Regions from separate parts of the Lactobacillus sp. B4005 genome, predicted to be linked through region 2. Evidence: predicted binding sites of a transcription regulator. Region 2 holds the regulator's gene; the other holds the start of a gene.
The links. Region 2 encodes HrcA, which represses chaperone genes, less so after heat shock. Its sites were predicted from a motif close to TTAGCACTCNNNNNNNNNGAGTGCTAA; they were not measured.
Positions count from the first base shown of each region.

Region 1: a site for HrcA is predicted at 1,770-1,796, ahead of J3U73_RS05965 (Hsp20/alpha crystallin family protein). Genes of this name have one in related genera too.

Region 1 is NZ_JAFNOZ010000002.1:317,442-320,872, reverse strand. It holds gene J3U73_RS05970 (C1 family peptidase) at 1-1,091, opposite strand, end outside; gene J3U73_RS05965 (Hsp20/alpha crystallin family protein) at 1,236-1,664, opposite strand; gene greA (transcription elongation factor GreA) at 1,877-2,338, shown strand; gene J3U73_RS05955 (nucleotidyltransferase) at 2,419-3,431, shown strand, end outside.
Region 2 is NZ_JAFNOZ010000001.1:636,868-640,298, reverse strand. It holds gene truB (tRNA pseudouridine(55) synthase TruB) at 1-400, shown strand, start outside; gene ribF (riboflavin biosynthesis protein RibF) at 422-1,354, shown strand; gene hrcA (heat-inducible transcriptional repressor HrcA) at 1,493-2,542, shown strand; gene grpE (nucleotide exchange factor GrpE) at 2,555-3,148, shown strand; gene dnaK (molecular chaperone DnaK) at 3,167-3,431, shown strand, end outside.

The DNA of each region.
Region 1 (3,431 bases), on a different contig from region 2:
ATTGCATGGCTGGCGTAACCTGAACCGGTCCGTAGACGGTCAGCTTTTGACATGCTGAGATCGACGCCGTATAAGTCACTGTACTTGTACAAATCGCTGTCAAGATATCCTTGCTTGCGGTCGCTTTGAACAAGGACATCATTACCAAACCAAACAGCTTCACCATCTTTTAACTGGTTAACAGCGTAAGTTTCTAAGTATTCCATCGGTACATTCAAGAACTTAATTCTGCAGACGCCGCCAACATTATCAGCAAATGGAATGCCGTACAACTTGTTATATTCACGATCAGGAGCGTTAGTTAAAACAACGTAATCATTAAAGTCAACCTCGCCCATGTACTTGTGCAAAAATTCAAGTGGTGTCAAGTCTTTGTCCAAGTGGTACTTCTTGTCATCATCGCGGTATTCAAGGTCAAATTTCTTTGGTGGCTCACCGACTGCAATTGCCGTCATCTGGTAGACTTCACTTAAAAATTGCTCGCGTGCTTGCTCGACTTCTTCGTCTTTGCCTGCTTGCTTCAATTCCCGCAATACTAATGCATCTTTTCTCAATTTATCGCCTAAAGTCTTGCCAAACGCATCAGTGTTATTGGCGTTGAAACTTTCAGGCATGGCGTATGACGGAACGACACCATATTTTTCGATTAAAGCAGCACCCATATGAAAATGTCCGCCATCTTCGCCGGCCCCGCCTAAGATGGCTTCAACCGTCCGTGAATTTAATTTTTCATCAGCGGTAGCCAAAATGTTGTCATAAAAAGTGTTGGCACGTTCAATTTTGTCCCAGAAAAAATTATAACTTTGTGAAAAAGTAAAATTCTTGCAGTGATATTTTTTACCAAATTGATGACGCAGTATGTTCAGAGTGGCAAATTCCCAACAGCGGCCTGAATGAAGCTGATTAGTAACATTTTCAGTATCTAATTCTGTTGAAAAAACACGTGTTAGTTCATTTTGAACCCGCTCGTTATAAGCTGCCATCGAAACGCCGCTTTTTTGAGCAGCACGGGCAACAACCTGATTTTTGGGGTTGTCATTAAAATTGTTCGCAAACTTTTCAAGCTCTTGAACAGTGATTTTGTGTCCCATTAATAATTCTCCTTTTTTAATCTAATTTTAAATTACTTTATATTTTAAGCCAAAAGAAAAACGGGTTCAATAGCTGAACTCGTTTTAGAGAATTATTTGTATTGGCAACTTATCTTGAACTTCTTGCAATCTTTATTAAATAAGTTAATCAATTTGAATTGAATTATCACTTTGACCAGAACTTTGTTTTGGTAAAGTAATAGTCAATACACCATTATCATACTTTGCATGGATCTCACTTGCAACCACATTTGGTAATCTGAAGCTGCGAGAAATGTGACCTTCGCTTCTTTCACGGTGAATAAGACTATTATTCTTATCATTAGATAGGTCTTTGAATGATTTTCTAGAGCCTGATACGCTCAAAATGCCGTTATTGTAGTTTAAGTTAATATCGTTTTTATCCATTCCAGGCATGTCTACTTTGATAATGTATTCTTTATCATTTTCAACAACGTCTGATTGCATTAATTTGGCCATATCGCCATCGTCAAAAAATTTTCTTGGAAGATCAAACCAATCGTTCATCGCATCAAATAAGTCATTGTGCCGATTCATCATATCATTTGCCATAGTAAAAAGCTTCCTTTCAAATTTAATTAAGTTTTGTAATGGGATGTTTGCTATTTCCTCATTACAGTTATTATTATAGTACCTAGAAAATTAAAATTAAAGTATTTAGCACTCTTTATTTTCGAGTGCTAAAAATAAAAGCTGAAAACTATTGTGGCAGTAATAATAGCTTGTGGAAAATTTTTTTCTAACAAACAAAAGGAGTAAAAATATTGGTTTATTATCAGAAAATGACGCCGGAAGGTTACCAAAAAATTAAGAACGAAATAGCTGAATTGAAAAAGGATCGTCCGCGCAGAATTAAGATTTTGCAAGAGGCCCGGGCACTGGGTGACTTGTCGGAAAATACTGAATACACTGAGGCTAAGCGTGATCTGGGTCACTTACAAAGCCGCGTGCGGTACTTAGAAAAACAACTAAAATATGCTGATGTTGTTGATAAAACCGCTGATGGGAAGGTTGACCTTGGTAAGACAGTCACACTTAAATTTGATGATGATGACGAAACAGAGAAGTATAAAGTAGTTGGCCGGATGGAAGCAGATATTGCCGACGGAAAGGTTGCGTTTGATTCACCTCTTGGGCAAGCAATAATGAAAAAAGAGGTGAATACGACAGTTAGTGTAATGGCGCCTGCGGGAGAATATCACGTTACTATTATGGCAATTGACTAAATTTTGCACTTGATTAATCGAACTAGCGTTTGTATAATTAACTTTAGACGAACAAAGGTTTGTAACAAGGAGTGGAAAAAATGTATGATTATCGTTATGAACCCCACCGCGTAGTGTTTATGATTGATAATAAGTCATTTTTTGCAAGCTGTGAGGCGCTAGAACTAGGACTTAATCCCATGAAGGCTGTGCTGGCAGTGGTGTCCCATCAGCCTGATAGCAAGTATGGTTCAGGGTTAATTATGGCGGCTTCTCCTTTAGCAAAAGCAAAGTATGGTTTAACTAACGTGATGCGTGTGCGTGATTTGCCCACTAAAAAAGATGCACCTGATTTATTGCTGGTTGATCCGCACATGAATTTATATATTAAGCGCAGCATGCAAGTGCTGGATATATTTCGTGAGTATGCGGCGGATGAAGATATTCATGCGTATTCAATTGATGAGAGCATGATTGATATGACTAAATCTTGGCATTTGTTTGGGGATGATCCCTATTTAGTCGCACGTAAAATTCAGTGTGAGATTAGGGATAAGTTGGGCTTATACACTACCTGCGGAATTGGCGAAAATCCGCTTCTTGCCAAACTAGCAATGGATATTTCTGCTAAGCACCGCCATTCAATGATTGACTATTGGCATTATATTGATGTTCCCGATACAATTTGGCGAATTACTGATATGGAAGAAGTCTGGGGAATTGGCAAAAGAACAGCGCATCATCTGCGGCGTTTGCATATCAATAATATGTATGAATTAGCACATACCGATCCCGCAATTTTGAAGAAAGAATTTGGCGTAATTGGCGAACAATTATTTGCAATGAGCTGGGGTGTTGATCGCAGTATTATTAGCGAAAAGTTTTTTCCAAAAATGAAAAATTATGGTAACTCGCAAATTTTAACCAAGGATTATACTAATCAGCGTGAACTCGAAATTGTTTTGCGTGAAATTGGTGAGCAAGTCGCTGCCAGAATTCGTGCGCATAAGCTTCAAACCCAATGTGTTAGCTTGTATGTTGGTTTTTCGCAGTATAAACCGACAGGCGATCGAACAGGCTTCAATGTTCAGCGGAAAATTTCACCGACTAATGA
Region 2 (3,431 bases):
TCAAGAATTTGATTTTCAAATTGAATGTAGTAAAGGTACTTATGTAAGATCCCTTGTTAATGACTTAGGCACCCGGCTCGGGGTTCCAGCCGTGATGAAAACATTACGCCGGACTGCAAGTTCTGGTTTTATCATTGATCAAGCGGTTAAACTTGATCAAATTATTGCTCATCCTGATGAAGTGACCAACTTTATTCAACCAATTGATGCCTTTTTTAAGGATTATGAAACTTGTGATTTAACTAATGGTCAATGGCTAAAAGTAAAAAATGGCAATTCAATTCCTTTGAAAACGAATGCAAAAAGGGTTGCATTAAGGTACAATAATAGCGTTAAAGCAATCTATCAAAAGGATGATGCTGTTTATCGCCCTGATTTGATGCTGTTACAAAACGAATAGGTGAAATGAAGGTTATTTATCGTGCACATTATCCATTTAACTTACCCCATCGGCGAAAAGCTATTTCCAACTAATATTATCTTAGCGCTTGGTTTTTTTGATGGTGTCCATCTCGGACACCAACAGTTAATTAAAATTGCCAAAAAAAAGGCAGACAACAAGCACTTGCCCTTGGTTGTAATGACCTTTGACCGTCATCCTAAAGAGGTTTACCAAAATTCACAAGTTACCTATATAGATAATTTAGGTGAAAAAGCCTATAAAATGCAAAAACTTGGTGTTGACTATTTATTGGTCATGCATTTTAATGAGCAATTTTGCCAGTTAACAGCACAAGAATTTGTTGATAACATTGTCGTCAAACTGGGTGCTGACACGGTAGTGGCTGGCTTTGATTATACTTATGGTCCCAAAGATATTGCTAATATGAAAAATTTTCCTAAATTTGCTAGAGGCAGATTTGAAATAATTGATGTTCCGAAACAATCTTATGATGGGCAAAAGATTGGCTCGACGGAAATTAAAAAGGCAATTACTGCTGGTCAGATGGACTTAGCACAAAAACTTTTGGGTGCGCCATATGTTATGTCTGGGACAGTAGGTCATGGTCTGCGTAATGGACATAAATTGGGCTTTCCTACAGCTAATCTAGTATGGGATACTAACAAAGTGGTGCCAAAGGTTGGCGTGTATGCAACCCGAACTAAAATTAAGGGTCAATGGTATGACTCAATGACCAGTGTTGGCTATAATGTAACTATTAATGATAATAAGAAGATTTTTATTGAATCTAATTTATTTGGGTTTAATGAAGAAGCTTATGACGAGGACATGGTTATAAAATGGTACAAGTATACACGTGGTGAGATTAAGTTTGCTAACTTGAACGAGTTAAAAATGCAGATGAAACAAGATGAAGCTCAAATAAAGGCTTATTTTGCGCAGAGAAACTAATAAATTCTTCCGGTTAATTAGAAAACTGCATTTTGTCAGAAAAAGTTTAGCACTCGACTTGACATTCTGCTAAAAACTAGTATCATAATAATTGTTAGCACCTGATAAGTATGAGTGCTAAAAGTGAGGGCGATTTTTATGTTGACCGAACGTCAAGAATTAATTTTAAAGACAATTATTAATGATTTTACGCAAACGCATGAACCGGTTGGATCTAAGACGGTCATGAATCAGTTGCCAATTAAAGTTTCGAGTGCAACTATTCGTAATGAAATGGCTGCTTTGGAAGAGAAGGGATTACTTGAGAAAACACACCTTTCCAGTGGACGCGTACCGTCTACTGAAGGTTATCGGTATTACTTAGATAATTTGCTTGAACCTCTTCAAATCCCTTCGTCTGTTTACCAGAAAATTGTTAGTCAATTAGATCAGCCTTTTCACCAAGTCAACGAGATTGTGCAGGAAGCTGCCAAAATTCTTTCTGACTTGACTAATTATACTGCTTTTGCGGAGGGACCAGAAAATAGTGATTTAACTATTACTGGCTTTCGAATCGTACCGTTATTCAATCGCCAAATTATGGCAATCTTGGTAACCAGTGATGGTAACGTCCATAGCCAAGTTTACAGCTTACCTTATAATGTACATGGTGATGAAGTAGAAAAAGCTGTGCGGATGATTAACGATAAACTCGTAGGAAAAGATTTAAGCGAGATAACTCCTACCTTGCTTAATCAGACTTTAGGTAAAAAGCTAACGAGCAATCATGTAAGCGAACTAATTGATTTAGTTGAAGATGTTATTAACGATGCTGCTAGTGAGCAGATGTATGTTGATGGTCAAATCAACTTATTGAATAATAGTTCGTATGATGATGTTTCTAACTTGCGTTCACTATATGAATTGATTGATCACAATGATTTGATTTCTAATTTTGTTGATGACAAGATTAATTCAGAACGTGGTAAATATCCGGTACGTGTAAGTTTGGGTTCTGAATTGTCAAATGATTTGTTAAGAGATTATAGTCTGCTTACGGCAGAGTATAGCGTTGGCTCCCATGGCAAGGGCATAATTGCTTTACTTGGTCCAAATAATATGCCATATTCACAAGTTATTGGCCTTTTGGAATATTTTAGAAATGAATTGGCTAAGAAACTGCTTGAATATTATGGCAGGTTTAAATAAAGGAGGTTAGCCGTGAGTAAGGAAAAATATGTTAGCGAAAAAGATTTGGCTAAAAAACAAAGTCAAACAAAAAAGGCTAAAAAAGATGAGAAAAACAAAGTAAATACTAAGGCTGACGAGCACAAAGATCAAAATTCTGCAGAAAAAAAGCTTGCGGAAAATTTAGCCAAAGCTCAAGAAGAAAAGAAAGACTTGGAGGATAAATTCCTTCGTAGTCAAGCGGAAATGCAAAATATGCAAAATCGCTACAATAATGAGCGTGCACAATTAATCAAGTATGAATCACAATCTTTAGCAAAGGATGTTCTACCAGCAATGGATAACCTTGAACGTGCCTTGAATACTAAAGTAGATGATGAAGCTTCTAAACAACTTAAAAAGGGTGTCCAAATGACCTTGGATGCTTTGATTAAGGCGATGAAGGATCATGGTATCAGTGAAATTGAAGCTGAGGGAGCTAAATTTGATCCTAATTTACATCAAGCAGTACAAACCATAGAAGCTGAAAATGATGAACAAAAAGATCACGTTGTTCAAGTTTTACAAAAAGGATATTCATATAAAGATCGTACACTAAGACCAGCAATGGTTGTTGTTGCACAATAATTGAAAGGAAGATTATTAATGTCAAAAGTTATCGGTATTGACCTCGGAACCACTAACTCAGCAGTAGCAGTTTTAGAGGGTAAAGAACCAAAGATTATTACTAACCCAGAAGGTAACCGTACCACTCCCTCCGTTGTCGCATTTAAAGATGGTGAAATTCAAGTAGGTGAAGTTGCTAAGAGACAAGCAATCACTAACCCTAACACAATCTCATCAATTAAGCGTCATATGGGTGAGACCGATTACAAGGTAAAAATTGGCGATAAGTCTTATACTCCACAAG